4 regions of the Mesorhizobium sp. CNPSo 4671 genome follow, and region 4 is predicted to be linked to each of the others. Evidence: predicted binding sites of a transcription regulator. Region 4 holds the regulator's gene; each other region holds the start of a gene.
What was found. Region 4 encodes PhoB, which activates phosphate uptake and scavenging genes when phosphate is short. Its sites were predicted from a motif close to TGTCATNNANCTGTCAT; they were not measured.

Region 1: AC04SF_RS31465 (alkaline phosphatase D family protein) is a predicted target of PhoB. The motif match lies at 2,909-2,925, and genes of this name have one in related genera.
Region 2: AC04SF_RS22670 (LTA synthase family protein) is a predicted target of PhoB. The motif match lies at 2,802-2,818, and genes of this name have one in related genera.
Region 3: phnF (phosphonate metabolism transcriptional regulator PhnF) is a predicted target of PhoB. The motif match lies at 5,504-5,520, and genes of this name have one in related genera.

Annotation. Positions count from the first base shown of each region.
Region 1 is NZ_JBWLUW010000015.1:139,375-147,333, reverse strand. It holds gene typA (translational GTPase TypA) at 1-765, opposite strand, end outside; gene AC04SF_RS31470 (hypothetical protein) at 964-1,248, shown strand; gene AC04SF_RS31465 (alkaline phosphatase D family protein) at 1,262-2,836, opposite strand; gene AC04SF_RS31460 (MFS transporter) at 3,157-4,440, opposite strand; gene AC04SF_RS31455 (TetR/AcrR family transcriptional regulator) at 4,515-5,132, shown strand; gene AC04SF_RS31450 (hypothetical protein) at 5,177-5,770, shown strand; gene ppa (inorganic diphosphatase) at 5,771-6,304, opposite strand; gene AC04SF_RS31440 (GNAT family N-acetyltransferase) at 6,505-7,011, opposite strand; gene AC04SF_RS31435 (TPM domain-containing protein) at 7,164-7,802, opposite strand; gene AC04SF_RS31430 (TPM domain-containing protein) at 7,807-7,959, opposite strand, start outside.
Region 2 is NZ_JBWLUW010000008.1:154,653-162,611, reverse strand. It holds gene AC04SF_RS22675 (hypothetical protein) at 1-485, opposite strand, end outside; gene AC04SF_RS22670 (LTA synthase family protein) at 835-2,796, opposite strand; gene fabD (ACP S-malonyltransferase) at 3,042-3,989, shown strand; gene fabG (3-oxoacyl-[acyl-carrier-protein] reductase) at 4,050-4,787, shown strand; gene AC04SF_RS22655 (acyl carrier protein) at 4,987-5,223, shown strand; gene fabF (beta-ketoacyl-ACP synthase II) at 5,258-6,520, shown strand; gene AC04SF_RS22645 (hypothetical protein) at 6,508-6,780, opposite strand; gene mltG (endolytic transglycosylase MltG) at 6,779-7,888, shown strand.
Region 3 is NZ_JBWLUW010000018.1:58,005-65,963, forward strand. It holds gene phnL (phosphonate C-P lyase system protein PhnL) at 1-648, opposite strand, end outside; gene phnK (phosphonate C-P lyase system protein PhnK) at 857-1,633, opposite strand; gene AC04SF_RS32735 (alpha-D-ribose 1-methylphosphonate 5-phosphate C-P-lyase PhnJ) at 1,630-2,547, opposite strand; gene AC04SF_RS32740 (hypothetical protein) at 2,553-2,825, opposite strand; gene fosX (FosX/FosE/FosI family fosfomycin resistance hydrolase) at 2,822-3,241, opposite strand; gene AC04SF_RS32750 (carbon-phosphorus lyase complex subunit) at 3,238-4,350, opposite strand; gene phnH (phosphonate C-P lyase system protein PhnH) at 4,352-4,963, opposite strand; gene phnG (phosphonate C-P lyase system protein PhnG) at 4,963-5,424, opposite strand; gene phnF (phosphonate metabolism transcriptional regulator PhnF) at 5,545-6,294, shown strand; gene AC04SF_RS32770 (zinc-binding alcohol dehydrogenase family protein) at 6,312-7,328, opposite strand; gene AC04SF_RS32775 (ABC transporter permease) at 7,400-7,959, opposite strand, start outside.
Region 4 is NZ_JBWLUW010000007.1:319,899-327,857, reverse strand. It holds gene AC04SF_RS21445 (CHASE domain-containing protein) at 1-1,026, opposite strand, end outside; gene AC04SF_RS21440 (ATP-binding cassette domain-containing protein) at 1,178-1,990, opposite strand; gene AC04SF_RS21435 (sugar ABC transporter permease) at 2,005-3,336, opposite strand; gene xylF (D-xylose ABC transporter substrate-binding protein) at 3,482-4,522, opposite strand; gene AC04SF_RS21425 (ROK family protein) at 4,786-6,033, shown strand; gene phoB (phosphate regulon transcriptional regulator PhoB) at 6,046-6,735, opposite strand; gene phoU (phosphate signaling complex protein PhoU) at 6,755-7,462, opposite strand; gene pstB (phosphate ABC transporter ATP-binding protein PstB) at 7,488-7,959, opposite strand, start outside.

The DNA.
Region 1 (7,959 bases), on a different contig from region 4:
GGCCAGGATCTTCGAGATGCGGCCGGTTTCGATCTGGGTGCCGTCATGGTGCAGCACCTTGACCGCCTGGTTGGCCTTCAGCGTGCCGGATTCGATGCGGCCGGTGATGATACGGCCGAGGAACGGGTTGGCTTCCAGAATGGTGCCGATCATGCGGAACGGGCCAGGATGGACGGTCGGCGCCGGCACATGCTTGATGACGAGGTCGAACAGCGGCGCCAACTGCTGGTCCTTCGGGCCTTCCGGATTCTCGGAGACCCAGCCATCGCGGCCCGAACCGTAGAGGATCGGGAAGTCGAGCTGCTCATCGGTGGCGTCGAGCGCGGCAAACAGATCGAACACCTCGTTGACGACCTCGACATGACGGGCGTCCGGGCGATCGATCTTGTTGATGACGACGATCGGCTTCAGCCCGACCTTGAGCGCCTTGCCGACGACGAATTTGGTCTGCGGCATCGGGCCCTCGGCGGCATCGACCAGCACGATAGCCGAATCCACCATCGACAGGATGCGCTCGACCTCGCCGCCGAAATCGGCGTGGCCGGGGGTGTCGACGATGTTGATGCGGGTATCCTTCCAGTCGACCGAGGTCGCCTTGGCCAGGATGGTGATGCCGCGCTCCTTTTCGAGGTCGTTGGAATCCATGGCGCGCTCGGCGACGCGCTGATTGTCGCGGAAGGAGCCGGACTGCTTCAAAAGCTGGTCGACAAGGGTGGTCTTTCCATGGTCGACGTGCGCGATGATCGCGATATTACGGAGTTTCATGTTCTGGGTCTCGGAAGCGTTGCAGGCAGCAGGCCAAAGGCGCTGCCTCTTTCGGTTGCGCGGCTCATACAGGGTTTTTCGCAGTTGCGAAAGGGGAAGCGCGACACCAAATACTCATCAAATCTTAAGCATCTGCGTGTGAGATGATTTTGTTAACCAAGGCGGGAACCTTTTGAGGGCCCGGGCAGTTCGACCGTCATGACCGATAAACTCAACCGATTTTGGCCGCTCATCGCTTCGGTGGCCTTTGCCTTGCTGCTGGCGGCCAACGCCGCGCAGTCGGCTGCCGCGACGCAGAAAGGTGCGCGCGCTGTTGCGCAGTCTGACACCCAGACCGCCGAGCAGGCCTTTGCCGATGCGCCTGATGGTGTTGACCCGATGGTGACGGGACCGGTCAGCGCCGCCTTCAAGCAGCGCCAAGCCGCTGCCAACTGCGACAGCGCGGTGTGGCCGAACATTCCGATGGTCTGCTACCCCGACTGACGATTGCCAGCGCTTACGCCGATCGCACCGGATCGAGCGTGACCTTGTAGAGTTCGTTGTCGTCGCGATCCATCAGTCGCACTGTGAGCTGCTCGGTCGCGCCTGAGATATCGACAAGGCCGAAGAACTGCAGGCCGGCCGACGGCGGCAAGTTCTGGCCCTGCTCGGTGGTCGGCGCCTTGATGAATTTCAGCTCCGGACCGAAGGTCATGTCGAGATCGTTGGGGCCGAAGGTGCCGGCGTGGATCGGGCCGGAGACGAATTCCCAGAAGGGATTGAAATCCTGGAACTGCGCCTTGTCTGGGTTGTAGTAGTGCGCGGCCGTATAGTGCACGTCGGCGGTGAGCCACACCGTGTTGGTGACGCCGGCAGTCTTGATGAAGCGCAGCACGTCGGCGAATTCCATCTCGCGGCCCTTCGGCTTGCCATTGTCGTTGTTGCTAACGGCTTCGAAGCCGACCTTCTTCGCCGCGTCGTCCCAGACCACGAGGCTGAGCGGCATGTCGGCGGCGATGATCTTCCAGGTCGCCTTGGAGTTGGCCAGTTCCCGCTTCAGCCACTTCGACTGCTCCTCGCCGATCATGCGCGACTGCGGTGTGAGGGTTTCCTGCAGGTTCGGGCCGTTCGGGCCGCGATAGGAGCGCATGTCGAGGAAGAAGACGTCGAGCAGCGGCCCGTGCGAGATCTTGCGGTAGACCCGGCCCGGTTCCGCCGGCTCGTAACGGATGGTGGTCATCTCGTGGAAGGCGCGCGCCGCCCGCGCCGCCAGTACGTGGATGGATTTTTCCTTGTAGCGGTCGTCCTTGCTAAGGTCCTTCGAGTCCGACCAGTTGTTGAGCACCTCGTGGTCGTCCCACTGGTAGAAGGTCGGGCAGATGGCGCTGAGTTCCAGCACGTTCTTGTCCATCATGTTGTACTTCCACTGGTCGCGGTATTCGTCCAGCGTCTCGGCAACCTTGCGTTTGCCGTCGATGAGCACGACGTTCTTCCACTTGCCGCCGCCGGGCAGGTCGACCTCGTCCTTCATGGCGCCGTCGGCATAGATGGTGTCGCCCGAATGCAGGAAGAAGTCCGGCGTGTGCTTGGCGATGGTGGCGTAGGTTTTCATGCCGGTCTCATCGATGCCCCAGCCCTGGCCGGCGGTATCGCCCGACCAGGCGAACTTGACATCGCGCTTCGAGGCCGGCGCTGTGCGGAAGCGGCCGACGATCGGCTCGGAGACGGCGTTGACGTCGGCGAGATCGGCCGCAACCATGCGATAGAAGATGTCCTGGTCGGAGGCGAGATCAGTGAGCAGCCGCTTCACCGTGTAGTCGCTGGCAGGCGAGGTATCGAGCGGCGCCAGACGCGTCGCATTGGCAAAGCTTTCCGTCGACGAGACCTCGAACATGACGCGCGCCGGACGATCCGTGCGCGTCCACACCATGCCGCTGGAGGCATCGACGTCGCCGGACTGGACGCCATGGGTGAAGGCCGGACGCTGGCTCGCGCGGGAATAGTAGGGCAAGGCGAGGCCCGAGGCGCCAAGGAGACCGGCAGCGCTCGCGGAGGTGACAAAGGCGCGGCGGGTCATCGAAAGCTTGTTCATGGCTGTCTCCTGGATGGCTTTGAACGTCGCCATCAAGGTCCGGCCTCAATGTTTCAGCCGCATCTCGGAACCATGACATTTTGATAACAGTGAACAGGCCAGGCAGCCTCGCAACAAAACCGGGCGGCTTGGTCGTCAGGCCACCCGGTTTGAGGTTTGGATATTGCAATCGGCAGCGAAGGTGTGTCGAGATTCAGGTCAGGCCGAGTCGAAAACGGTGGTTTCCGAGAACCGGAGCGGAGCGTACTCAAAGTACGTGAGCACCGGAAGCGCAGGAAATCACCGTTTGCAGGCCGGCATCACCTGAATATCGGCGCGCCTTAAGCGGCCTGCGGTTCCGGATCGAAAGCCGGCCGGCTGGTGTTGATCAGCAACGAGATACAGGCCGCCGCGATGGCCGTCATGCCGGCGATCAGGAAGGCCAACTCGTAATTGCCCTGCAGCTCGCGCATGGTGCCGCCGAAGGCAGCCGCTGCCGCAGCACCAACTTGGTGGCCGGCAACGATCCAGCCGAACACGATCGGCCCGCTGCGGTCGCCGAACGCCTCGTTGGCGAGCCGCAGCGTTGGCGGCACGGTGGCGATCCAGTCGAGGCCGTAGAGCACGGCGAAAATGATCAGGCTGGTCGCCGAGAAGCCGGAATAGGGCAGGTAGATCAGCGACAGGCCGCGAATGGCATAGTAGACGCCGAGCAGCTTGCGCGGGTCGAAACGGTCGGTGAGCCAGCCCGACAGCGTCGTGCCGATCAGGTCGAAAATGCCCATCATCGACAGCAGGCCGGCGGCCTGCACCTCGCCGATTCCCATGTCGCCGCAAAAGGCGATGAGATGCGTGCCGACCAGCCCGTTGGTGGTGAACCCGCAGACGAAGAAGGTAGCGAACAAGTACCAGAACACCCGTGTGCCGGCGGCGCGGCGCAGCGTGTTGAGCGTATGCGCCAGGAAATTACCTTGCGAGGCGGGCGATGTCGGCGGCACGTCATCGGCCTCGGCGCCATAGCGCACCATGCCGATCGAGGCCGGCCGCTCCGGCACCAGCAGCCAGACCAGCGGTATCATTGCCGCCGTGGCGACCGCGACCGCAACGGCAACCGGCTGCCAGCCGCCCGATTGCGCCAAAGCGGCTATCAGCGGCAGGAACACCAGCATGCCCGACGCACTTGAGGCCGACATCAATCCCATCACCAGGCCACGATTGGTCTTGAACCAACGATTGACGATGGTGGCGCCAAGCACGCTGGCGACCGCGCCGGAGCCGATGCCGGAGAAGACGCCCCAGGTGATGAAGAGATGCCAGGGCTTGGTCATCAGTAGGCTGAGCGCCGTCGAAGCCGACATGACCAGCAGCGAGGCAAGCAGCGTGCGACGCAGACCGATTCTTTCCATCAGCGCGGCGGCGAACGGACCGGTCAGGCCATAGAGCAGGATGCCAACGCCGGCGGCCAGCGAGATGACGTCGCGCCGCCAGCCAAAACTGTTTTCCAGCGGCAACATCATGACCGAGGGTGCGGAACGAAGCCCGGCCGCAACCAGCAGGCAGAGAAAGATGACGCCGACCACGACGAAAGCGTAGCGCTGGCCAAACGGACGGGATTGAGCTATCATGTTACTGACCGGTACGTTGCAAGATGGGAGCCTGTATACGTACCGATCGGTAACATTGTCAATCGAGTCCCATGATGCCAACTGACAAAAATATTGAACTAACCATCAGCGACGGTCATGCATCGGCGCCGCCGAAGGCCGCCAAGAAGATCCTCGACGTGGCGTATGATCTTTTCTACCGGCGCGGTATCAGGGCGATCGGCGTCGACGAGATCGTCAAACGGGCCGGCGTCACCAAGCCCAGCCTCTATCGCAGCTTCCCTTCCAAGGACGAGTTGGCCGCCTCCTATCTTCGGCAATACAATCGTGAATATTGGGAACGTTTCGACGAGGCGGTCAAAGCCCATCCGGGCGACCCGCGCACGCAGATCAAGGCTTTCCTGACCCGCATCGGCAAGCGCACGCAAGTGGCGGACTATCGCGGCTGCGGCATGACCAACGCGGCGGTCGAATATCCCGACCACAGCCATCCGGCCCGCGTGGTGAGCGAAGCCAACAAGCAGGAGCTGCGCCGCAGGCTGCGCGCCATGGCCGCCGCGATGGGGGCGCAGGACCCCGACACGCTGGGCGACGGACTGCTGCTCCTCATCGAAGGCGCCTATATCAGCGGCCAGCTGTTCGGCCTCGGCGGTCCGGCACAGTCGGTCGCCCGAAACGCCGATCTGCTGATCGAAGCGAGCTTGAAGAAATAGCGATTGGCGGTACGCTGCTCCGGCCCGAACCGGAGGTGCCCGCCATGCGTGCCGTTCTGATCCCGCTTGCCCTCGCCGGTCTCTGCCAGGCAGCCCATGCCGGCGACATATCGAGCGCCTACACCGATCTCGACTCGAAGAAGGATTGCGTGACCTATGCGCAGGCCGATGAGGGCGATGGCGACTGGGCCGATCTCGCCTGTTCGGGCTATCGCGGCTACCCTGTGCTGATCGCCTATGACGACGCCCGCGAATCGCTGTTCTACGGTTTTCCGCCGGGCGGAGACATGACGTCCGTCTGGGAGAGTTTTTCAGGCTTCAATTCGTCCGGAGCCAAGGTCGAATGGCGCATCGAAACCAATGGCGACAAGGCCGTGCCCTTCGCGGTCATCCACCGCCGCACGATCAGCAATGGCGAGGATCAGAACAAATCAACGGATGTGCTGCTCGTCGCCAAGGTCGGCCAGATGGACGCGCGCGAAAGCTGCACGGTCGGCCTCGTGCTGGCCACCGGCAACCCGCAAGCCAACGACCAGGCGCGAAAACTCGCCGATGAGAAGGCGCGCACCTTCACCTGCGGCAAGGACCGGCACACCGTCATCGGCAATGTGCCGGCCTTCGGCCGGATCGATAACTGACTATTTGCTATTCTTCGCCCGTTCGATCGCGTCGACGATCATCTTCTTGGCATACTTGGAATCGTGCCAGCCTTCGATCTTGACCCATTTGCCGGGCTCGAGATCCTTGTAGTGCTCGAAGAAGTGCTGCACCTGCTGGCGGGTGATCTCGGGCAGATGCGTGTATTCGGTGACGTTCTCGTAGCGCAGCGTCAGCTTGGGCGACGGCACGGCGATGACCTTCTCGTCCTGGCCGGCATTGTCTTCCATCACCAGCACGCCGATCGGCCTGACATTGATGACGCAGCCCGGCACAAGGGCGCGCGTGTTGCAGACCAGCACGTCGATCGGATCGCCATCGCCCGACAGCGTGTGCGGCACGAAGCCGTAATTGCCGGGATAGCGCATCGAGGTGTGCAGGAAGCGGTCGACGAACAGCGTGCCGGCCTCCTTGTCCATCTCATACTTGATCGGCTCGCCGCCGATCGGCACTTCGATGATGACGTTGACGTCTTCAGGCGGATTCTTTCCGGTGGCTATGGCTTCAATGCGCATGGATTTGTCCCTCTCTCGGTTGGGAGGAGATAGCGGGCGGCGCAGAATGGTGCAATGCGGCGAATGGTGCTCGCGCACGTCAGTCGAGACGCGATGGCATCCAACGCGTTCAATCATTAGCACAAGATGTTTCAGCGGCGTGATTTCACGGGGATGCGCACCGCGTACCGGCCTAGCTTTCCACGATCATCTCCGGGCAATCATTCCCAGACGAAGGCGACCTTCTTCAGCGCTTTCTGCTCGAAGATCTCGACACCCTCGGCAACGTCGCGGCCGCCGGCGCCGGCATAGAAGGCCAGCGCGTTCTGGTTGTCTTCCAGCGCCCACACCACCATGCCTTTCAGGCCATGGTCGGCCAGACGCGCCCTGGCTGCCGAAAATAGCCGCCGGCCAAGACCGATGCCCTGATATTCCGGGCGCAGGTACAGTTCGTAGATCTCGCCTTGCTGCTTGAGTTCCCGGGCGCGGTTCTTGCCGATCGTCGCATAGCCGGCGATCGTGCCGCCGATTTCGACGACCAGAACGGTGGCGGCGCGGCGAATCGCATTCGCCCACCAGTCGGCGCCGCGGCGGTTGATCATCGACGTCAGCGTACGATGCGGAATGATGCCGGAATAGGCGCCGCGCCAGGCTTCCAAGTGCACTTCGGCAATGGCGCCTGCATCGCGCGGGTCGGCTTTCCGGATGTCGATCGTCAGCGTATTCATGATTTGTTAACCATAAACCCGCGTCGCCCGATTGCAAGAGTCCGGGCGGCCCGCCGGCCGCTTTCTCACAGCCGATCCTGACATTGCTGACATCGGGCAAAAGCCGTCCGGAAACAGGCCGGATCGGCAAAATGGTGTCTACCAGCAGGCTCTCAGATTTCGACCAGATGGTCGTCCAGCTCGTTGGTATCGCCTGAGGTGACCGGGAAATGCTCGGCCAGCACCGCCCCCACCTGCTCGATCGCCTTGACGAAACCATCGGCAAGCCGGTCGTCGCCGGCGTGCGCCGTGAGGTCACGCACCACGCCATCCCAGACATGCTGGCCGACCTTGGCGTCGATGCCGGAATCGGCGACCACCTCGGCATAGCGTTCGACGATCGAGACGAAGACCAGCACGCCGGTGCGCGCCGTCGTGCGGTGGACGTTGCGGGCGAGGAACTGCTTGACCGCGTTGGCGTGCGCCGCCTGATAGCGCAGCCGCCGTGGCACCATGTGGATGCGCAGGCCGGGAACCGCCCACAACAGAACCAGCACGCAGGCCAGCGCCAGCAATTGGGCGATGACGAAATGCGGCAGGCGGATGGTGAGCCACCAGGCTTCCAGCCCATGGGCGACGGCGAGGCTGACGACCAGCATGCCCAGCGTCGCCATCAAGGCGGCGGGGGCGAAATAACCGTCGCTGGCATGCGCGACGACGCAGTAGATCTCGCCGTCGGTTTTGGTTTCCGCGGCGCGGATCGCATCGGCGATGCGTTCGTGATCTTCGGGACTGATCGGTCGTGTTGCCATTGTCTCACCAGCTTCCTGAAGAACCACCACCACCGGACGAACCGCCGCCGCCCGAGAAACCGCCGCCGCTGCTGCTCGACCCGGACGACCAGCTGCTGCCGGAACTCCCCGAAGACCAGCCGCTGCTTGACGACCCCGATGTCCAGCCGCTGGAACC
Region 2 (7,959 bases), on a different contig from region 4:
GCGGGTGTTTCTCTGACCTTGGTGCAGACGGCGGCCTCCGCTATCCGATCGGACAGATATCCTTCAGGAAAGTTGGAGTTGGCGGAAAATGCCATGGGCAGGGCATAGTTTTGCGTGAGCCAGCCACCTGAATCTCCATCATTGGTGAAAACCAGCGACTGGCGGTTGGCATCGAATGGAATAGCAGCGCGCGCGTTGGCGGCATCATACGCGGCCGAAAGCGAATGCAGCACCATGTGATCATGGGCGGCCGATGCAAAATAGCCGCCGTAGAATGCCAGCGGCAACAGCAACCACCCCCGCGGCACTCTGCCGAACGCGACCTCGGCTGCAATCCCGATCATTCCAGCGTTGACCAGGAATACCGACCAGAACATCGCCAGTGCGAACATGAGGAAGATGCCGGTGACCGGAATAGCCTGAAGCACGAAAACGGCCAGGGTCACGGCAAAGAAGACGAGCGAGACTGGGAAGTACGAACGCATAAGTTGTAGTTACTATCTGTATCTGAACAATTCGTACAAGCAGGCGACTGGGGGTGGATGTCCTCGCCCTGCCTCATTGGTGCTCAGTTGGAAATCGTGAGAGGCGCCGGGTTGGGAACCGGCGGACACGAAACTTCAGGGCTTGTGGGAAGGGGAACGGAAAGGTCCGCGACGGGTCAACCGATGACCTTCAAGCGTGACTTGACGCCTGGTATCAGGTTCGAGGACGATTTTTTGCAAGCCTGCTGCTCGCGTTCGCCGATTTCGTGGCCGAAAAGCGCGAGGCATCGAAGAATGCCGGCGGCGCGAAATGACCGCAATGGCGGTGTGATCGCGACGCGCGGCCGGCTCAACTCGTATGGGCGACAACCTTGTCGACCGTCTCGGGGAAGAAGTCGGGCGCGGCTTGGCGTTTGCCGAACATCATGTCGTACTGGATGAGCCGGAAATCGCGGATCGCCGGGTCGATCTCCTTCTGACGTGACCAGTCGGGCGTGGCCTCGTCGGCCGGCGTCAGCAGCAGGTTGCGGTCGACGACGCGGTAGTGTTGACGCATCTCACCCAGAAAACCTGTGTAATAGGGATGGGTAATCCCTGCGGTGGTGAGGATATGATAGGGCAGGAAGGCCGGGCTCACCGCGCCAAGGTTCTCGACCGAACCGGAGCGGTTCGACCAGATGATCAGTGGCGTCTGATGATGCTCCAATGCGTCTTGCGGTGTTGCTTCCTTACGTGGCGCGACATTGTCCTTCAGGAAGCCGGTTTCGACATAGACCGGCCCCAGCGGCGGCAGGTGGTCGCCGAAAAAGGCGATGACGGTGGGGCGGGAGCGCTTCTTGGCCCACTCGATCAGCCGTTCAAGGCCGCGGTCAGCGTCGGCCGAACCCTCCGCATAGCTCAGCAGCGAATCGCGCGCCCACTGGCTGATCGGCGCCTGCACCGCGTGGGTCGGATTGTAATAGCGGTTCGGTTCATAGGGGCCATGGTTCTGCAGGCTGACCGCGAAGAAGAACACCGGGTCGTCGCTGGCGTCGGCTTCACGGATGATCTCGTCCGTCATCGCCGCGTCCGACGCCAGCGGTCCGCGCTTTTCCATCGGCGGCAGCGTCTCTTCCGACTTGAAATCGTTGAAACCAAAATCGGCATAGACCGCGCCGCGGTTCCAGAACCAGTTGGTGCCTGGATGGATGGCGCGCGCCTGATAACCCTCGCTCTTCAGGAAGGTCGCCATCGAAGGCGTCGGCGTACGCACATATTGCTGGTAGGGAATGCTGCCGGCGGGCAGGAAGGCGTTGGAAAAACCGGTCAGCGCCTCGAATTCGATGTTTGCGGTCATGCCACCGAATTCAGGCGAGAACATCGAACCGGAACGCAACGCCCGCACGGTGGGAATGGGATCCGGCGTGATGGTGACGCCGGGCAGCTTGGTCGGATCCCAGAAGGACTCGCTCATGACGACGATGATGTCGGGCTTTTCTTCGGGCACTGAAGCGGCAATCTGCGGCCGGTCGATCGCCGCGATCGCCTTGTCGGAGTAGCCGGGCGGTGCCGAGACATGCGCCATCGGCACGTTGAGCGCGAAGGCGAGCGCAAAGCCGTTGGAGGCGTAGTTTTCCTTCTGGTCCCACATGATCGGGATGATCTGCAGCCGGTCCCTGGTCCAGGAGAAGGTGGCGTAGTCCATGATCGAGACGAAGAAGGCGAGCAGCGGCACCGCCAGCGTCAGACGGGCAAGGCGGCCCTTGTGGCTGAGTGCGGGAACCCTGCGGCGCCACAGCCGCCAGCCATAGACGAGCAGCGACAGGCCGGCGACGATGCCGATGACCATCGCGAGCGCGGTCATCGGCCGGTCACGCACCAGCAGCGGCAGCAGGGCGACGATCTGGCGGGAGTAGAGGAAATCCGTCGGGTAGAGCGGATCGCCGAGATAATGCGATTTCTGGTGGCCGACAAAAGCCAGTGACAAGGTCAAGGGTGCGACGATCATCAGGCTTTGATGGCTGCGTCCGAGCACGGCATCGAGACCGATGAGGATAAGCGCAAAGACGACGATGGTCGTCCAGCCCGGCTTGAGCGGCTGCAGGAAGAAGGAAACGGTACCGGCAACGTCACCGCGCACGATCAATTCGATGGCAAACACCAGGATGGCCGAGATCGCCAGGCTGATCAGCCCATAGCGGACGACCGGCCATCTCCGGCCCGGCAGATAGCCGGTGGACGGATCGTCTTCCAGGAATTGCGGCGCAGCTTTGCTGGCGCGTTTCGAACTCTTTGCCACTTTAACTTCCCACCCGGCGACAACCCAAGTCATGCGATTGTCATATAATTGTCACGCAAAGCTAGCGCCTCTGGCGGAAATAAGAAGAGCCAGCAAACGATTCGTGAGCGGTTTTCATCAGGAGTGATCGCCAAAAAGCCTTTTGGAACAGGCACTCGGCGCACGGCTCGAAGCTGGCACCGGGTTGAACCGGGCTTGACTTGGCGGCCTGCCTTGCGCCACAGGCAGGGAAAATTCGTGTTATCAGGCAAGTAAAACCAGTCTTCGGGAGCCCTCGCATGGCCGTCGCATTCACCTTTCCGGGACAAGGCAGCCAGGCTGTCGGCATGGGCAAGGATCTCGCCGACACCTTTCCCGAGGCACGCAGCATCTTCCAGGAAGTCGACGATGCGCTGGGTGAAAACCTGTCGAAACTGATCTGGGAAGGCCCGGAAGAGACGTTGACGCTGACGGCCAACGCGCAGCCGGCGCTGATGGCGGTGTCGCTGGCGGCGATCAGGGCGCTGGAAGCGCGCGGTTTCTCGCTGAAGGACAAGGTCGCCTATGTCGCCGGCCATTCGTTGGGCGAATATTCGGCCCTGGCCGCTGCTGGGTTTGTTTCCGTTGCCGATGCCGCCCGGCTGCTGCGTATTCGTGGCAACGCCATGCAGGCGGCGGTGCCGGCGGGCGAGGGCGCCATGGCTGCGATCATCGGACTGGAGCAGGCAGACGTAGAAGCCGCTTGCGCTGAGGCCGCGCACGGGTCCGGCAAGGTCTGCCAGATCGCCAACGACAATGGCGGCGGCCAGCTGGTCATCTCCGGCGCCAAGGCCGCGGTCGAACTTGCGGCGAAACTGTGCACCGAAAAGGGCGCCAAGCGGGCGCTGATGCTGCAGGTCTCGGCGCCCTTCCATTCGGCGCTGATGGCGCCGGCGGCGAACGTCATGCGCGAGGCGCTCGCCGGTGTGGCGAAGCATGCGCCGGCGGTGCCCGTGCTATCCAACGTCACCGTGACCCCGACCAGCGACCCCGACGAGATTGCGCGGCGCTTGGTCGAGCAGATAACCGGCCGCGTGCGCTGGCGTGAAACTGTGGAATGGTTCGGCGCCAATGGCGTTGCAACGCTTTACGAGATCGGCGCCGGCAAGGTGCTGTCGGGCCTGGCACGGCGTATCAACCGCGACATCGCTACCGCGTCGGTCGGCACATCGGCCGATGTCGAGGCGGCGCTGGCCGCACTTGCATAATCCACTGGCGATTTGACCCCACCCGTGTGAAGGGTGTTTCCCTCAGATCAGGAGACGAAAATGTTCGAACTGACCGGCCGCAAGGCGCTCGTCACCGGCGCATCGGGAGGCATCGGCGAGGCGATTGCCCGCGTGCTGCATGCGCAAGGCGCCATCGTTGGGCTGCATGGCACACGCATCGAGAAACTGGAGACTTTGGCAGGCGAACTCGGCGATCGGGTCAAACTGTTCCCGGCCAACCTGTCGAACCGCGATGAGGTCAAGGCGCTTGGCCAGAAGGCGGAGGCCGAGCTCGAAGGTGTCGATATCCTGGTCAACAATGCCGGCATCACCAAGGACGGGCTGTTCGTGCGCATGTCGGACGCCGACTGGGATACGGTGATGGAGGTCAACCTGACTGCTGTGTTCAGGCTGACCCGCGAACTCACCCATCCGATGATGCGCCGCCGCCATGGCCGCATCATCAATATCACCTCGGTGGTCGGCGTAACCGGCAATCCCGGCCAGACCAATTACTGCGCCTCCAAGGCCGGCATGATCGGCTTCTCCAAATCCCTGGCCCAGGAAATCGCCACCCGCAACATCACCGTCAACTGCGTCGCCCCGGGCTTCATCGAATCGGCGATGACCGACAAGCTCAACGACAAGCAGAAAGAGGCGATCATGGCGGCGATTCCGACGCGCCGCATGGGCACGAGCGTTGAAGTGGCGTCCGCCGTTGCCTACCTCGCCTCCAACGAGGCCGCCTACGTCACCGGCCAGACCATCCATGTCAACGGCGGCATGGCCATGATTTGACGGATACAGCGGGGCTGTGAAAAGAGACCATTTCGCCTTGGACCTCCGCCATTTTTCGTGTAATGCGGCCCGCAACCCGGCGGTTCGGGCAAAAACCGGTCTGTAGCCGTTGCGTTTCCGGCAGGACCATCTTTCAGCTTGATTAGCGGCATTCTGCCCGCTAACGAAGACAGACAAACAAAAGACGAGGATGCCCCAAATGAGTGACACCGCAGAGCGCGTCAAGAAGATCGTCATCGAGCACCTTGGCGTCGATGCCGACAAAGTGACGGAGCAGGCGAGCTTCATCGATGATCTGGGCGCCGACAGCCTCGACACGGTCGAACTCGTCATGGCGTTCGAAGAAGAATTCGGCGTCGAGATTCCCGACGACGCGGCCGAGACCATCCTGACCGTCGGCGACGCGGTCAAGTACATCGACAAGGCTTCGGCCTGACGCTTTCAGCAGTCATCACCGGGGAGGACCTGCGATGAGGCGTGTCGTCGTCACGGGCCTTGGGTTGTTGTCGCCGTTCGGCATGGGCTTTGAGCACAGCTGGAAGGAACTTCTGACCGGCCGCAGCGCCGCCAAACGCATCACCGAGTTCGAGGTGGAGGATCTTGCCTGCAAGATCGCACACGTCGTCCCGCGTGGTGACGGCAGCAATGCCACCTTCAATCCCGAGGCCGTGCTCGAGCCGAAGGAATTGCGCAAGATCGGCGACTTCATCCTGTACGGGATTGCCGCCGCCGATGAGGCGCTGAAGGATTCCGGCTGGGAGCCCAAGACCCACGAAGAGCAATGCGCCACCGGCGTGCTCATCGGTTCGGGTATTGGCGGCATCGAGGGCATCGCCGAGAACGCGATGATCCTCAAGGAGCGCGGTCCGCGCCGCATCAGCCCCTTCTTCATTCCGGGCCAGATCATCAATCTCGTCTCCGGCCAGGTTTCGATCCGGCACGGGCTGAAAGGCCCGAACCATGCCGTCGTCACGGCCTGTTCGACCGGCGCGCACGCCATTGGCGATGCGGCCCGGCTGATCATGTGGGGCGATGCCGACGTCATGGTCGCCGGTGGCGCCGAAGCGCCGGTGACGCGGCTGTCGATCGCTGGCTTTGCCGCTTGCCGGGCTCTGTCGACCGACCGCAATGACGCGCCGCAGACGGCGTCGCGTCCCTATGACCGCGACCGCGACGGCTTCGTCATGGGCGAGGGCGCCGGTGTTGTGGTGCTGGAAGAACTCGAGCACGCCAAGGCGCGCGGCGCCAAGATTTATGCCGAGGTGACCGGCTACGGCCTCACCGGCGATGCCTATCACATCACCGCACCTGCGGAGGATGGCGACGGGGCTTTCCGTTGCATGACCGCGGCGTTGAACCGGGCTAAGCTTACGCCCGCGGATATCGACTACATCAACGCGCACGGCACCTCGACCATGGCCGACACGATCGAACTCGGCGCCGTCGAGCGGCTTGTCGGCAATGCCGCGTCGAAGATTTCGATGTCGTCGACCAAGTCGTCGATCGGCCATCTGCTGGGAGCGGCGGGTGCCGCCGAAGCGATCTTTTCGATCCTGGCTATCCGGGACAATGTCGCGCCGGCGACCATCAACCTCGACAACCCCGAGCGCGAAACCGCGATCGACCTGGTGCCGAACAAGCCTCGCTCCCGCCAGATCGACGTGGCGTTGTCCAATTCCTTTGGTTTTGGCGGCACCAACGCCTCGCTTGTGTTCCAGCGCTACAATGGCTGATCGTCCGGCTGCCGGACGAAGCTTCGGCGTGCCGTCAATTTTGCCATATTCGCCCCTACTCTGCCGCAGGGGATTCGTTGGGCGATCAAACGGTAGGGCAAGATGAACACAAATCCGTCGGGCAACGGAGAATTCGGGCAAAGGCCGGCGAACACCGGGCCGATCGTGCCAAAGACAGCCAGCGAGGCCTTGCGGCCGGAAGCCGGAACGCCGCCGCCGAAGCGCTCGCGTGCTTCGCGCAGCCAGGTCGTCGTGTTCATGAACTTCGTCATCTCCTTGGTGATGCTGATGGTTCTGGCTGCGGGCGCGGCGCTTTACTTCGGCAAGCAGGAATTCACCGAAGCTGGTCCCTCGGCCAATGGCGACACCTTCCTGGTCAAGCCGAACACCGGCGTCGCGGACATCGCCGACCAGCTTGAGCGCCGAGGACTGATCAGCGACGCCCGCGTCTTCCGCCTTGGCGTGCGTGCCTTCGGCAACGATTCGGCGCTCAAGGCCGGCGAATATGAGATCAAGCCCCGGGCATCCATGCGCGACATCATGGAGCTTCTGAAGAGCGGCAAGTCGGTGATGTATTCGCTGACCATTCCGGAAGGGCTGACGGTTGACCAGGCCCTGCAGCGTATCGCCGACGAACCCGCCTTGAGCGGCGACATGCCGGCGAAAACGCCCCCCGAGGGCAGCCTTGCCACCGACACGCTGCGCTTCACGCGCGGCGCGACGCGCCAGCAGATGATCGACAAGCTGGTGGCAGATCAGAAGAAGCTGGTCGACGAGGTATGGCAGCGGCGCGCGCCGGACCTGCCGCTCGCCAATATCGAGGACTTCGTCACCTTGGCTTCGATTGTAGAGAAGGAAACCGGCAGGGGTGATGAGCGTTCGCGCGTCGCCGCCGTCTTCCTCAACCGGTTGGCCAAGGGCATGCGCCTGCAATCCGATCCGACCATCATCTATGGTCTGTTCGGCGGCAAGGGAAAGCCCGCCGACCGCCCGATCTACCAGTCGGATATCCAGAAGCAGACGCCCTACAATACCTATGTGATCAATGGCCTGCCGCCGACGCCTATCGCCAATCCGGGCCGTGCCGCGCTCGAGGCCGTGGCCAATCCGTCGAAGACCGACGATCTTTATTTCGTCGCCGACGGCACCGGCGGGCATGTTTTTGCCGCGACGCTCGACGAGCACAATGAGAACGTCGCCCGTTATCGTGCGCTGCAGAAGAAGCAGGCCGATGACGCGGCCAAGGCTGCTGCCGCTGGTACCAATGGCGCTGCCGAAAAGCCTGCTGGCGACAAGCCTGCCGATGGCAGCGACGGCACCGGTGGCGACAATGGCGATGCCGGCGGCGATGCGGGCGACGCCCAGTAAGATAAAAAGGCGTTGCCCGGAAGGCGGCAGCCTGACATTTGAAAGAAACGCCGCGCGTCCGATTTCGACGC
Region 3 (7,959 bases), on a different contig from region 4:
CTCGCGCACGTCATGGTCGTGGAAGATGCCGAGCAGGGCAACGCCCGCCGCCTTCTTGGCGGCGATGAGTTCGATCACCACGTCGCGATTGGTGGCGTCGAGCGAGGCGGTTGGCTCGTCGAGCAGCAGGATCGGGTGCTCGGTGATGAAGCCGCGCGCGATGTTGACGCGCTGCTGTTCGCCACCGGAGAAGGTCGCCGGCGGCAGAGCCCAGAGTTTTTCCGGCAGGTTAAGCTGCGCAAGCAGGGCGCGTGCCTTGCCTCTGGCGGTCTCGCGCTCCTCGCCGCGCTCGACCAGCGGTTCGGCGACGACGTCGAGCGCCGAGACGCGCGGCACGGTGCGCAGGAACTGGCTGACATAGCCGATCGTTTGCCGGCGAACGGCAAGCACGGTACGCGGGCTGGCGTGGGCGAGATCGATCAGTCCATCCTCGTGCCTGACGATGATCTGGCCCTCGTCGACGGCATAGTTGCCGTAGAGCATTTTCAGGATCGAGCTCTTGCCGGCGCCGGACGGGCCGCCGAGCACGGCGCATTCGCCCGCCTTGATCGAGAACGAAACACCAGCGACGACCGGCAGCTTGATGCCGTCGCGCAGATGCATGGTGAAGCTCTTGGCGACGTCGGAAACAACGAGGGGCGTCGGCATCAGGAGGTTCTCCAATTGTCGTTCGTTTGCGGGGCACCGCCCCCCTCTGCCTTGCCAGGCATCTCCCCCTCAAGGGGGGAGATCAGCAGCGTCTCTGCCTCGCTTTTTCTGCTACGTCGAAGTCTGGCGAAACCGGCAACGACAGCTAATCTCCCCCCTTGAGGGGGAGATGGCCGGCAGGCCAGAGGGGAGTGACTTGGCGCCATCATCACACCTGGAGGATCGAGGAAACGAGAAGCTGCGTATAGGGCGCGCGCGGGTCGTCGAGCACGCGGTCGGTGAGGCCGCTTTCGACGACGCGGCCGTCCTTCATCACCATCATGCGCTGGGACAGCAGGCGCGCCACGGCGAGATCGTGGGTGACGACGATGGCCGCGAGGCCGAGATCGGTGACCAGCCCGCGCAGCAGGTCGAGCAGGCGCGCCTGCACCGAGACGTCGAGGCCGCCGGTCGGCTCGTCCATGAACACCAGCCGCGGGCCGGTGACGAGGTTGCGGGCGATCTGCAGGCGCTGGCGCATGCCGCCGGAAAAGGCGCGGGGCTCGTCGTCGATGCGGTCCTGCTCGATCTCGACACGCGACAGCCAGTCGACGGCGGTGGCGCGGATCTTGCCATAGTGGCGGTCGCCGACCGCCATCAGCCGCTCGCCGACATTGGCGCCGGCCGATACCGTCATGCGCAGGCCGTCGGCCGGGTTCTGGTGGACAAAGCCCCAGTCGGTGCGCATCAGGAAGCGACGCTCGGCCTCGCTCATGCGGTAGAGCTCGCGGAACTGGCCGTCGCGCATGCGATAGCTGGCGGTGCCGGAGGAGGGTAAGAGCCGCGTCGACAGGCAGTTGAGGAGCGTCGTCTTGCCGGAGCCGGATTCGCCGACGACGGCCAGGACTTCGCCCGGCCACAGGTCGAAGGAGACGTTGTCGCAGCCGACGCGCGAGCCGTAGAATTTGGAGAGCGCCGAAACGCGCAGCAGCGGTTCGTCGGTCATTGTGCCGGCTCCATTTTTTCCGAGACAGAATGGGTTTCCGGGGCAGGATTGGTTTCGGGAGCAAGGTGGCCGCGATGGCCGTCGGCCCGCCGCTTCTCGCAATGGTCGGTGTCGGAGCAGACGAACATGTGGCCGCCATGATCGTCGAGGATGACCTCGTCGAGATAGACATTCTCGGCGGCGCACAGCGCGCAGGGCTGGTCGAAGGTCTGCACCTCGAACGGATGGTCCTCGAAGTCGAGGCTGACGACATCGGTGAAGGGCGGCACCGCATAGATACGCTTTTCGCGGCCGGCGCCGAACAGCTGCAAGGCCGGCGAGCGGTGCATCTTGGGATTGTCGAATTTCGGCGTCGGCGAGGGGTCCATCACATAGCGGCCCTCGACCTTGACCGGATAGGCATAGGTGGTGGCGATGCGGCCGTGCTTGGCGATGTCCTCGTAGAGCTTCACATGCATGAGGCCATACTCTTCCAGCGCATGCATCTTGCGCGTTTCGGTCTCGCGCGGCTCGAGGAAGCGCAGCGGTTCGGGGATCGGCACCTGATAGACCAGCACCTGGCCGGCGGTCAGCGGATGTTCGGGGATGCGGTGCCGGGTCTGGATGATGGTGGCGCTGGCGGTATCGGTGGTGACCGCGACATTGGCGACCTTCTTGAAGAAGGTCCGGATGGAGACGGCGTTGGTGGTGTCGTCGGCACCCTGGTCGATGACCTTCAGCACGTCGTCGGGGCCGATGATCGAGGCGGTGACCTGGACGCCGCCAGTGCCCCAGCCATAGGGCATCGGCATTTCGCGCGAGGCGAACGGCACCTGATAGCCGGGGATGGCGATGCCCTTGAGGATCGCGCGGCGGATCATCCGCTTGGTCTGTTCGTCGAGATAGGCGAAGTTGTAGGTGGCGATGTCGGTCATGGCGATCACATCCGCTTTGTGCTATTGAATTGGCGTCCAGGACGCGGAAACAGGGGCGAATTCAGATGAACTCGACCGGATGGATGCATCTCGGAATTGTATTGCTGGTGTTCGCCGGCGTCGTTCTCTTTTTCCTTCGGCGCATGATCCTTCCCGCCTCGAAAGAGGGCCCTCACGGTGAGTCCATAGGCGTCGGCAATGGTGACTACTCCGGGTATGATAGCTATGGCGGTCATTCCCACGACGGTGGCGGCCATGGGGGCGGGCACTGAATTCATTGCACCGTCTCCAATCCCCTGGCGTAGCTCGACAGCCGCTCATTGAGCGTGCCGGTGTGCAGTTCGAACATGTGGTTGTCGTCGTCGTAGAAATAGATCGAACGGCCTTCACCCTCGACGCGCGGACGCGGCGGGCGCATGTCGAGGCCTAGTCTGCCGACGCGCTCGGCATAACGGTCGAAATCGGCGTCATCGATCTTGAAGGCGATGTGGTTGTAGCTGCGCTCCGGCAGCGCCTCGCCTTGCATGATGGCGATCCAGATGTCGCCGATCAGGAAGAATTTTTCGCGCGACAGCGAGAATTGCTCGCCGTCGCTGGCATAGATTTCGCGCGCTTCGAAAACTTCGGTCAGGATGGTGGTCATCCGGTCGAGGTCGCGGACGATGAAGGTCATGTGGGACAGGCCTTCGATCATTCGGCGGCCTCCCGCTTCTCGTCGACCTTCGCAGGGTTTTCGCGGGCCTCGTATTCGGCGCGCATGCGGCGCACGAGGTCGAGCTCGGCCTGGAAGTCGACATAGTGCGGCAGCTTCAGATGCTCGACGAAGCCGGTCGCCTGGACATTGTCGGAATGCGAGATGACGAACTCCTCGTCCTGGGCGGCGGCGACAATGTCCTCACCAAGTTCGGAGGCGCGCAGCGCCCGGTCGCACAGCGCCATGGCCATCGCCTTGCGCTCGCTTTGGCCGAAGACCAGGCCGTAGCCGCGGGTGAATTGTGGTGGTGCCTTGGCCGAGCCCTTGAACTGGTTGACCATCTGGCATTCGGTGACCCGCACCGTGCCCAGCGGTGCTGCGAAAGGCAGTTCGGGGACATCGAGTTCCAGCTCGACCTCGCCAATGCGGATCTCGCCGACAAAGGGATGGTTGCGGGCGTAGCCGCGCTGGGTGGAATAGCCGAGCGCCAGCAGGAAACCTTCATCGCCGCGCGACAACGCCTGCAGGCGGATGTCGCGCGCCATCGGGAATTCCAGCGGCTCGCGGGTGATGTCGCCGGGGACATGATCCCCAGGCATCTCGCCATCCGGTTCGATCAGGCCTTCGCGGGCGAGGATTGCCGAGACGCGCGGCATGGCCTGCGCTTCCGTTTCGCGCTGCAAGGGTTCGGCGACATCGGCGCCGGCGGCAAGCTCGGGATCGAGCAGCCGGTGCGTGTAGTCGAAAGTAGGCCCAAGCAGCTGGCCGCCGGGCAGGTCCTTGTAGGTTGCCGAGACACGCCGCTCGACCCGCATGGTGCCGGTGTCGATCGGCCTGGAATAGCCGAAGCGCGGCAGTGTGGTGCGATAGGCGCGCACCAGGAAGATCGCCTCGATCATGTCGCCGCGCGCCTGGACGATGGCGAGCGCGGCGAGTTCACGGTCATGGAGCGAGCCCTCGCTCATCACCCGGTCGACGCCGAGCGCCAGCTGCTCGACGATCTGGTCGAGGCGCAGCGCGGGCACCGAACGGTCGCCGCGCCGGCGGTCGGCGAGCAGGCGGTGGGCGTTGGCAATTGCGGCCTCGCCGCCTTTTACCGCGACATACATCTTACGCCTCCATCGTCTTGATGCGCGTCGTGCGCGGCAGGCAGGCTATGCCGCCCGATGTGGCGAGGATGATGTCGACGCCGCGCGGGAAGCGCTGGATATTCTGCTTCCACTGCTCGATGAAGTGACGCGGCATTTGCGCCGGCGCGATCGTGGCTCTGGCTTCGATGCCGGGGCCTTCGAGCAGGAGTGGAGCGCCTGAGGTGAGGTCACTGACCTGAAGGATCAGGGTGGTCGACCTGTCGGGATAATCCTGCGTTCCCTGCGAAAAGCCGTCGAGCGCCATCATCTCGGCCGGCGTGGCGACAAAGGCGAAATGGGCGTCGGCGGGTGTGTTGGCGAGCGGCGCGCCGGAGTGGAAGCCAAGCCAGGAGATGACCGCGGCGGACGCGTGCAGGGCCGGATCGAGCCAGAGCGGCGTGTCGTTGTCGCAAAGCGCCAGCGCGATGGCGCCAGCGGTTGCCGAGAGCGGTGCCGGCGGGCGGGCCAGGGCCGGCAAGGGCTGCACGCTGCCCGGCCGTGCCATCGCGTCCATAACGGCGCGGAAAACGGTCTGGGCGTTGAATACCGGATCGGCGAAGCCGCCCTCGATCGATTGCGCTGCGATATCCATCAGTCTTCTCCGCGAACCATGGTGAAGAAATCCACCTTCGTCGCCGCCGTCTCGGCACGGCGTCTTTCGTGGGCAGTGGCGAGCGCCGATCTCAGAGGCGCGATCAGCCTGGTCTCGACCTCGGCGCGGCGGGCAGGGTCCTGCCACAGCGCGTCGGCTATTGCCGAGAGCTTCGCCTTCTGCTTGTCGCGGCCAAGCGCGTAGCAATGACCGACCTGTCCGGACGGCAGCCGGACGGTGGCGCGGGTGACGGTCGCTTCGCCGACATTGAATGGTGCGCCACCGCCGCCGATGCGGCCGCGCAGCGTCACCAGCCCGGTCTCGGGACCGCGCAGCAGTTCGGCGTGCGAAGGCAGGCCGGCTTCGTTCCAGAGCCGGACGATGTCGTCACCGCTCGATTGCGCCAGCGTCGCCATGGCGGCCTTGCGTTCGGCCTGGTCGCGGGCTTCCTGTCCTCGCATAGGCAGCATTCCTCTTTGTCAAATTTGTCTATTGATATAGACAACTATACAAATTATACATACTACGTAGCGCGAGTCCATGACGGGTGGATGACAGGGGATAGAAGGCTGGGGCAAATCATGATCGGGCGACAGGAAGCCGACAGCATCGAGCGGCGCAGCGGCGTCTCGCTATGGCGGCAGATTGCCGATAGGATCCTGCAGGCGATCGCCACCGGCGATTTCGCCGAGAATGCCGCGCTGCCGCCAGAGGTGGTGCTGGCCGAGCGCTATGGCGTCAATCGCCACACGGTGCGCAGCGCCATATCGGCGCTTGTGCAGGAAGGCGTGCTGCGGGCGGAGCAGGGGCGCGGCACCTTCGTCTTGTCGCGCAAGCGGCTATCCTATCCGATCGGCGCGCGCACGCGGTTTTCGACAGGCCTGCAAGGGCAGACCTCGGAACGGCACATCGTGCTGCTTGCCTCATCGGTCGAGCCGGCCAGCCCGCGCGTCGCCGAGGGGCTCGGATTAACCAGGGGGACCGAGGTGATCAGGCTGGAGATACGCGGCGAAGCCGATGGACGGGCTGTGTCGCGCGCTGCCGCTTGGTTCGAGGCCAGGCGCTTTGCCGGCATCGACAAGGCGATGGCCGAGACCGGCTCGATCACCGCGTCGCTGGCCCGCTTCGGCATCGACGACTATCTCCGGCAATCGACCGTGCTGTCGGCGCGCCACGCCGATGCGGCCGACCTTGCCGACCTCGACCTGCAGCCAGGCGCCATCGTGCTGGTCACGGTGGCCGTCAACGTCACGCCGGACGGCCAGCCGATCCAGTTTTCCGAGTCGCGCTTTCCGGCGGAGCGAGTGGAGCTGAGGCTGTCGGCGCTGTAGGGGGGGGCGGCGGCCGGCTACCCCACCTCGATCACAGCCTTGATCAGGCCGGACTTTTCGTGCGCCCAGCGCGCGAGATCGCTCGGCGTGCCGGCCAGCGTTGTGCGGTGGGTGACGAGCTTGGCCATGGGCACGGCGCCGTTGCGGATCGAGGCGGCGACGTGGTCGAAATCGGCCTTCAGCGCATTGCGGCTGCCGACCAGCGTCATTTCACGCTTGTGGAATTCCGGGTCGGAAAAGACGATGTCGTCCTTGACGACGCTGACCAGCACCAGCGTCCCGCCATGCGCGACATGGGCGAAGGCCGATTGCACCGACTGGGTGTTGCCGGTGGCGTCGAAGACCACGTCGAAGCCTTCGCCTGATGTCGCCTCCCTGACCAGGTCGGGCACCGCTCCGCGCGAGCCGTCGAGGATACTGAAACCAAGTTCGTTTTCGGCGAAGGCGAGGCGTTCACTGCTCATGTCGAGCAGCGTCACGTCGAGCCCGGCAATGCGGGCGAAGATGGCATTGCCGAGCCCGATCGGGCCGGCGCCGATGACCAGCGCACGGGCGCCGGGCTCGGCGCGGGCGCGACGCACGGCATGCGCGCCGATGGCGAGGAATTCGACGGCGGCGGCGTCGGCCAGCGACAGGCCGTTGGCTGGATACAGATTCTGCGCCGGGACAAGAATATGTTCGCACATGGCGCCGTCGCGATGGACGCCGAGCACCTCGATCCTGACGCAGCAATTCGGTTTGCCGTGCCGACAGGCGATGCATTTGCCGCAGGAGAGATAGGGGTTGATGACGACCGGTTCGCCAATGGCAAGATCGACACCGTCACCGGTCTCGACGATCGTTCCCGACACTTCATGGCCCATGATGCGGGGGTAGGCGAGAAACGGGTGCTTGCCCTCGAAAATGTGGTAGTCGGTGCCGCAGATGCCGACATGGCTGACCGCGACCAGCGCCCAGCCGGCTGATGGCGAACCGGGTGCGGGGCGGTCTTCCAGGACAAGGTCGCCGGGCGAGCGGCAAACGACGGCTTTCATGCTTCAATCCAATCAAGGTTTATAAAATCGCCGGCCCGTCATGACAGGCCGGCGATCGATCTCGGTGGTGATCACTTGCCGCCGCGGCGGCGCAGGCCGTCGAAGTAGACGATGACGATGATCAGCACGCCGGTGATGATGCGCTGCCAGAAGGCGTTGACGTTGAGCAGGTTGGCGCCGTTGTTGATGGTCGCCAGAATGAAGGCGCCGAGCAGTGGGCCGTGCACCGAGCCGACCGCACCGAACAGCGAGGTGCCGCCGATCACCGAGGACGCGATCGCCTGCAGTTCCCAGCCCTCGGCCTGGGTCGGGTTGCCGATGCCGATGCGCGAAGCCAGGAGCACGCCGACAAAAGCCGCGCACAGGCCAGACAGCGTGTAGGCCATATAGATGGTGCGCTGGACATTGACGCCGGACAGGCGCGAGGCCTCGGCATTGGAGCCGACCGAGAAGAGGTAGCGGCCCCAGCGGCTGTGATGCAGGAAGATATAGGCCGGAATGCCGACCAGGATCACCATCCAGAACAGATTGGGCACGCCGAGGAAGGAGTTGCGCGAGAACTCCTGGAAGGCATCGTTGTTGATCGAGATCGAGTTGCCGTTGGTCATCAGAAGGCCGATGCCGCGCAGCG
Region 4 (7,959 bases):
GCTTTTTTCGGTCGTCTCGTGCAGGCGCGATGCCGCCTCATAGGCCCGCTCCTGATAGCGCGCCACCAGCGCGATGGCGCCCGCCGCCAGCAGGCCGAACAGCCCCAGCATCACTGGGATGGCGCGCGACGACGGCTGCGAGAAGGCGCTGGTCGGCCTGAACAGCACCGTCCACGGGCGGCCTGCCACCGTGATCTTGCGGGTGACCAGCAGCCGATCGCCAAAGGCAGAGGCAGGCGGCGTCTCCGACCGGAACAACAGATTGTCGCTGTCCGCCGCCCCGTCATAGATCTCGGTGTTGACCGGCAGCAGCGGCGCGCGGCTGAGTGCGATTTGGAACAGGTCGCGGGCCCGGAAGGCCGCATAGAGAAAGCCCGCGGTCGAGGATCGTGACGCGTTGATGACCTCCGGCGCGGTCTCGACGTTGAGCCGCACGAAGACCAGGAAGCCGGGGAAGGTCTGCGTCGCCCCGGTGCCTTGTCCCAGCTGCACCAGCCCGCTCGCGTGCTGCTGGTCATCGGCCATCGCCTTTTCGATCGCCGCGCGCCGAACCGGTTCGCTGAACATATCGTAGCCGATACTGGCCTGGTTGGACGGATCCAGTGGCTCGAAGAGCATGATGGGTGCGCGCCAGGGCTGCGTCGTTTCCGGATAGACCGGATGGCTGACGCCAAAATCGTGGAGGATGTCGCGCTCGACCGCCGCCTCGTCGCCCGTCTTGACGAGTCCGAGGAAGCCAATACCGCGCAGGCCGGCGAAATTGTTGTCGACATCCAGCGCGTTGAAGAACGCCTTGAACTCGTTCTGCGAGATGTCGCCATTGCGGGCGTCGAACAGCGCCTGCGTCGACCGCAGCAGCGACAAATGCAGGTCGATACGGCTCTCGATCCGGTTGAGCGCATCGTCGGCCGCCGCTTCGAACTTGATGCGGGAGGCCTCCTGCGTCGCGAAATAGGCGAACCCCGCCATGGTCATGCTGATCAGCGCAACGGCGATGAACGCGACAATCGGAAAAAGTTTCTTCAACGGATCATGCGGTCCATGAGCAATACCGGACCTTTATGGGCAAGTCGCCGGGCCAACACAATGGCAAGGCCAAGCCATCGCGATCACTGGCATATCACGTAAGCGGCAACCGGCCATGCCGATCAAGCCCATACCGGGCGGCCGGCAGCCCTCAGGCGGCGATTCTCAGCGCGCCCGGCCCGGGAATGGCACCTGGAGGGCACTTGCCCAGGATGATCATGCCGAGCACCTCGTCCTGGGTGACATCGGTGGTGCGCGCGGTGCCGACGACCTGGCCGTTCTTCATCACGCAGACCCGGTCCGCCAACTCGAACACATCATGAATGTCGTGGCTGATCAGGAAGATGCCGATACCGTCGGATTTGAGCTGCTTGACCAGTTCGCCGACCTGCGCGGTTTCCTGCGGACCAAGGGCGGCCGTCGGCTCGTCCATGATCAGGATGCGGGCGTTGAACAGGATTGCGCGCGCGATCGCCACCGATTGCCGCTGTCCGCCGGACAGCTTGATCACCGGCTCCTTGAAGCGCTGGAAGCGCGGATTGAGCCGGCCCATCACCTTGCGCGCCTCGGCCTCCATCGCAACGTCGTCGAGCGTGCCCCAGCCGGTCATCAGCTCGCGGCCGAGGAACAGATTGGCGGCGGCGTCGACATTGTCGGCCAAGGCGAGTGTCTGGTAGATGGTCTCGATACCGTATTTCTTGGCGTCGCGCGGATTGGCGATCGAAGCCTCCTCGCCATTGACGAAGATCTGGCCGCCGTCGCGCTTGTAGGCGCCGGACAGGATCTTGATCAGCGTCGACTTGCCGGCGCCGTTATGGCCGAGCAGCGCCACGACCTCGCCGGGGAAAAGATCGATCGAGGCATCGTCGACGGCGCGAATGCCGCCAAAGGCGATCGAGATGTTGCGCATGTCGATCAGCGGCGTACCCGTGGGGGCAGTTGCGGGAGCGGTTTTGTCGGTCATGATCGTTTTTCCCCCTAAACCCGCTTGCGATAGACGGTGTCGAGCCACACCGCGATGACCAGCACCGCGCCGACCACGATGCTCTGCAGCGGCGAGTCGATGCCGAGCAACACCATGCCCGACTGCAATGACTGCATCAGCAGCGCGCCCAGCATGGCGCCCATCACCGTGCCGGCGCCGCCGGCGAGCGACGTGCCGCCGATGACAGCGGCGGCGATGACCAAAAGCTCGTCCAGCGTGCCCAGAGCATTGGTCGATGCGTTGAGCCGGGCCGACGAGATCGCCGCGCTGATGGCGGCCAGCACGCCCATGATCATGAACACCTTCATGGTTACCCAGCGTGTGTTGATACCGGCGAGTTCGGCTGCCTCCGGATTGCCGCCGATGGCAAAGACATAGCGGCCGAAACGCGTGCGCTTGGTGATGAAGGTCATGATGATGCCCACCGCCACCGCCATCAGCACCGGTATGGCAATGCCATGCGCGATGAACAGCCCGCCCTCGGGAACGGTAATGCCGTTCTGCTGGGCGTACTGGCGCACGATGCCGATCGGCCATGGATAGGAATTGGCGATCCAGACGGCGCCAAGGATAGCGGCGCAGGCAACCACGCCAAGCAAGGTCTCGGCCCAAACGGGGCGCAGCGGAAAGTGGAACCGCTTGCGCTGCGACCTGCCGTTGAGCAGCATGAAGGCGACCGCCACGCAGGCGACCACACCGACGATCCAGCTGGCGGTGGCGCCGATCGAGCCGCGTGGTCCGCCGCCCATCAACTGAAAGGTTGTGTCGAGCGGCGCGACCGTGCGCCCGCTGGTGATCAGCCACGCCATGCCGCGCCAGACCAGCAGGCCGCCCAGCGTCACGATGAAGGCCGGAACCTCCATATAGGCGATGATGAAGCCCTGGAATGCACCGATCAGGAGACCAAGCACCACGCCGGCCGTCAGCGCGATGATCCAGAGCCAGGGATTTCCAAGCTGGAAACCAACGACACGGATCAGGAATTCAGCCTGCGCCACACCCATGATCATGCCGATCACGCCTTCGACGGATCCGACCGAGAGGTCGATGTTGCGCATGACGATGACCAGCACCATGCCGGTCGCCATGATCGCGACTGAAGAAGTCTGCACCGACAGGTTCCACAGATTGCGCGGCGTCAGGAAAAGCCCACCCGACAGGATGTGGATGCCGACCCAGATGACCAGCAGCGCACCGACCATGCCAAGCATGCGCGTGTCGAGTTCTGTAGCCTTGAGGAACCGTCCAACTGCGCTGAGTTCGGATGCACGCGCCTTGTCCGCCGCCGTGCTGCCGACCGGTTGATTAGAGGTCGTGTCGGTCATGCTATCCTCCCACCGGTTTACCGTCTGGCGCGGATGCCGGAACATGGATGCTATTTGCTTTCCGCAGTCATTTGAAGCGGGAAGCCCCTTGAGAAACGCCGCGGCTTATGGGCCGCGGCGTCGATATCGAACAGTATTGCGCCGTCTAGTTGCAGGCCGCGACGCTGCCGGCGGCGACGCCCGCGCAGACTTCGTCCTTCTTGATCCAGCCGGCGTCGATGACAACGTTGAGATTGTCCTTGGTGATGGCGACCGGGGTCAGGAACAGCGACTTGACGGTGTTGCCGCCAGGCGTCGTGAAGTCCTTTACGCCGGCGATGTCGGTCATCTTCTTGCCGTCGGCCAACTGCGAGGCGATCTCGGCGGCGTTCTTGCCGAGTTCGCGCGCGTCCTTCCACACCGACACGGTCTGGGTGCCGAGCGCGATGCGGTTCAGCGCGGCATGGTCGCCGTCCTGGCCCGACACCGGCACGGTGCCGGCGAGACCTTGCGCCGTCAACGCTGCGACGACGCCGCCGGCGGTACCGTCATTGGCGGCTACCACGGCATCGACCTTGTTGTCGTTGGCGGTCAGGAACTGCTCCATGTTCTTCTGGGCGTTGGCGGGCAGCCAGCCGTCCGTATAGGCCTCACCGACATTCTTGATCTTGCCACTGTCGATGGCCGCCTTGAGCACTTCCATCGAGCCCGAGAACAGGAAGTCGGCATTCGGATCGGAGCCCGAGCCCTTGATGAAGACGTAATTGCCTTCCGGCTTGGCCTTGAACACGGCACCAGCCTGCAGGCGGCCGACTTCCTTGTTGTCGAAGGTCAGGTAGAAGACGTCCTTGTTCTCGATCAGGCGGTCATAGCCGACGACCGGGATGCCTTCGTCCAACGCCTTCTGCACGGCCGGGCCGATGGCCGAGGCGTCCTGCGCCAGGATGATCAGCGAATTGGCACCCTGCGAGATCAGGCTTTCGACATCAGTAAGCTGCTTGCCGGGATTGGACTGCGCGTCGGCGGAAATGTACTTGTCGCCAGCAGCCTCGATCGCCTTCTTCATGGCGGCTTCGTCGGTCTTCCAGCGCTCTTCCTGGAAGTTGGACCACGAAACGCCGATAACCTTGTCCTTCGCCTGCGCGACCGACGCAAGCGTCAGCGACATGGCGACACCCGCCAGGATGGCGGCTGTGAATCCCTTCATGATATTCCTCCCTGCGCCGCGTATGGCGCGACCAAACTGGCCCTAAGGCCGGCACAGAGGCTCTATTTTTTCGAGCCTCGAAAAAACACTGATCCAACACCGGAACGCTGTCAACAACGATTCTGATGGATTTTGATGTCCCCGCGAATTTTTTTCGAGCCTCGGAATAAATAAATGACAGGACGGGCCGCTTCTGCCAGTATTTGACCATGTCGCATGCGGCGTTCGAGGAACCGCGGCGACTGGGGAGGATGTGGGAAAACATGTCGGTCGGAATCCGTCACGACGATCTGCGCCGGCGCAACCGCGCCATGGTGATCGCGGCCGTGCGCCGGGCCGGTCGGCCCTCGCGCACCGAGATCGCCGCGACCACCGGCCTCAGCCATTCGACCATATCGGCGATTTCCTCCGATCTGATCGGTGAAGGCATCCTGGCCGAAGGCAAGCCGAGCGAGGCCGGCTCGCTGAAGCGCGGCAGGCCGCAGGTCGGCCTCGGCCTCAACTCGGAGGCCGCGGCCGTCATGACCGTGGTGCTGTCGCTGAATTTCCTGTCCGTCGCCGTCATCGACTATGCCGGCCAGGTGGTCTCGGAGGAACAGCGCCGGCTGGACACGCTGACCATGTCGCGCGAAGCGCTGATCGGCGAATGCGTCGCCATCGTGCGGCGGCGCCTCGAGGATCCCGATATCGACGTGCGCAGCGTCGCCCGCATCGCACTGGCAATACAGGGCATCACCGACACCGAGGCCCGGGCGATGCTGTGGTCGCCGATCACGCCGCAGACCAACATCGCCTTCGCCGACATACTCGAGGCCGAGTTCGGCATCCCCGCCACCATGGAAAACGACTGCAACATGATGGCGGTGGCGCTGCGCTGGCGCGATCCCGAGCGCTATCGCGACGACTTCATCGCCATCCTGCTTTCGCACGGCATCGGCATGGGCCTGGTGCTGAAGGGCGAGCTGTTCACCGGCACCCATTCCTCGGGCGGCGAGTTCGGTCACATGATCCATCGGCCCGGCGGCGCGCTTTGCCGCTGCGGACGCCGCGGCTGCGTCGAGGCCTATGCCGGCAACTACGCCATCTGGCGCAACGCCAGGCAGCTTGGCGAGGACACCGAGCCGGTCGCCGACGTCAGCGACGCACAGATGCGGGCACTCGCCGCCACCGCACGGGAAAGAGACGGGCCTGAGCGAGAAGCCTATCGCAAGGCCGGCGAGGCATTGGGCTATGGCCTCGGCAGCCTGTTCGCGCTGATCGATCCCGCGCCCGTCGCCATGGTCGGCGTCAGTGCCGCCGCCTTCGACCTGATCGAGCCGGCATTGCGCGAGGCGATCGCGCAGACCGCCGGCGGCCAGCACTCGAAATCGATTTCCTTCGACACCGAACCGAACGAACTGCCGCTGATCCGCGAAGGCTGCGCCATGCGCGCGCTGACCTTCGTCGACCAGGAGATTTTCGCGCCGGGCGTGCAGGCAAGGGCGGGCGGCGTGGGCAAGAACGTGGCCTGAAACCGCTCGCGATCAATCCTCGCGGATCGCGTAGCCCGCGCCGCGAATGGTGCGGATGACGTCGGGCATGCGGCCATTGTTGACCGCCTTGCGCAGGCGGCCGACATGCACGTCGACGGTGCGCTCGTCGATGTAGATCGTCTCGCCCCAGACATTGTCGAGCAGCTGGCTGCGCGAGAACACGCGGCCGGGATGGCGCATCATGAATTCGAGCAGGCGGAACTCGGTCGGCCCAAGCCGTATCTCGCTCTTCTTGCGATAGACCCGGTGCGATTCGCGGTCGAGCACGATGTCGCCGACCTTGAGCACGCTGGACAGCACTTCCGGCTTGGCGCGGCGAAGCAGCGCCTTGACTCTTGCCATGAATTCCGGCGTCGAAAACGGCTTGACCAGATAGTCGTCGGCGCCGGTGGAAAGTCCACGTACACGGTCGCTTTCTTCGCCCCGCGCGGTCAGCATGATGATCGGCAGCCGCTCGGTCTCGGGCCGCATTCGCAGGCGCCGGCAGAGTTCGATGCCGGACACCGCAGGCACCATCCAGTCGAGCACCAGAAGGTCGGGCACGTTCTCCTGGAGCCGGATTTCGGCTTCGTCGCCGCGCGGCACCACCTCGACCTGGTAGCCTTCGGATTCCAGATTGTAGCGGAGCAGCACCCCCAGCGGCTCCTCATCCTCCACCACCATGATGCGTGGCGCGATCATCGACTGGTTACCCCTGCGCTCAGGCTGCCGGCGCTGACATCGCCGTCTCGTCCTGTTTTGGACGATTGGCGGGCAGCTGCGTGCCGGTCAGGACATAGTACGCATTCTCGGCGATGTTGGTCACGTGGTCACCGATGCGTTCGAGATTCTTGGCGCAGAACAACAGATGCGTGCAGGCCGTGATGTTGCGCGGATCCTCCATCATATAGGTCAGCAGTTCACGGAAGACGGAGGTGTATTTGACGTCGATACGTTCGTCGTCGGCGCGCAACTTCGCCAGTGCGGCGGCATCGCGCGCCGCATACTCCTCGATCACGCCCTGCACCTGGATCAGCACCAGCTGCGCCATGGCGTCGATGGAATGCGACAGGTCGCGCGGCGTGGCGCTGAGACCGACGGTGCCGACGCGCTTGGCGATGTTCTTGGCAAGGTCGCCGATGCGTTCGAGGTCGCCGGCCATGCGGATCGAGCCGACTACATGACGCAGATCGTCGGCCATCGGCTGGCGCTTGGCGATCAGCGTGATGGCACGGTCGTCGAGTTCGCGCTGGCGCGCGTCCATGATCGCGTCGTCGGAGACCACGCGCTGGGCCAGCGCATTGTCGGAATTCAGCAGTGCCTTGGTGGCGCCGCCGACCATCGAGCCGGCGAGGTCGCCCATGTCGCTGATCAGCCTGCTGATCTGTCCGAGATCCTCGTCGAAGGCTGCGACTGTGTGTTCGGCCATGATCCTGGTCCTCGTATGCGTGCGATCAGCCGAAGCGGCCGGTGATGTAGTCTTGCGTGCGCTTCTCGCGAGGCGACGTGAAGATCTTCTCGGTTTTGTCGAACTCGACCAGTTCGCCCAGATACATGAAGGCGGTCTGCTTCGACACGCGCGCCGCCTGCTGCATGTTGTGGGTGACGATGACGATCGTGTACTCGGCTTGCAACTCGTCGATCAGCTCCTCGATCTTGGCGGTCGAGAGCGGGTCGAGCGCCGAGGCCGGCTCGTCGAGCAGGATGACTTCCGGCTTCACCGCCACGGTGCGGGCGATGCACAGCCGCTGCTGCTGGCCGCCCGACAGGCTGAGGCCGCTGGCGTTGAGCTTGTCCTTGACCTCGGTCCACAGTGCCGCGCGCTTCAGCGCCTGCTCGACACGGCCGTCCATCTCGGCCTTGCTGATCTTGTCATAGAGCCTGACGCCGAAAGCGATGTTCTCGTAGATCGACATCGGGAACGGC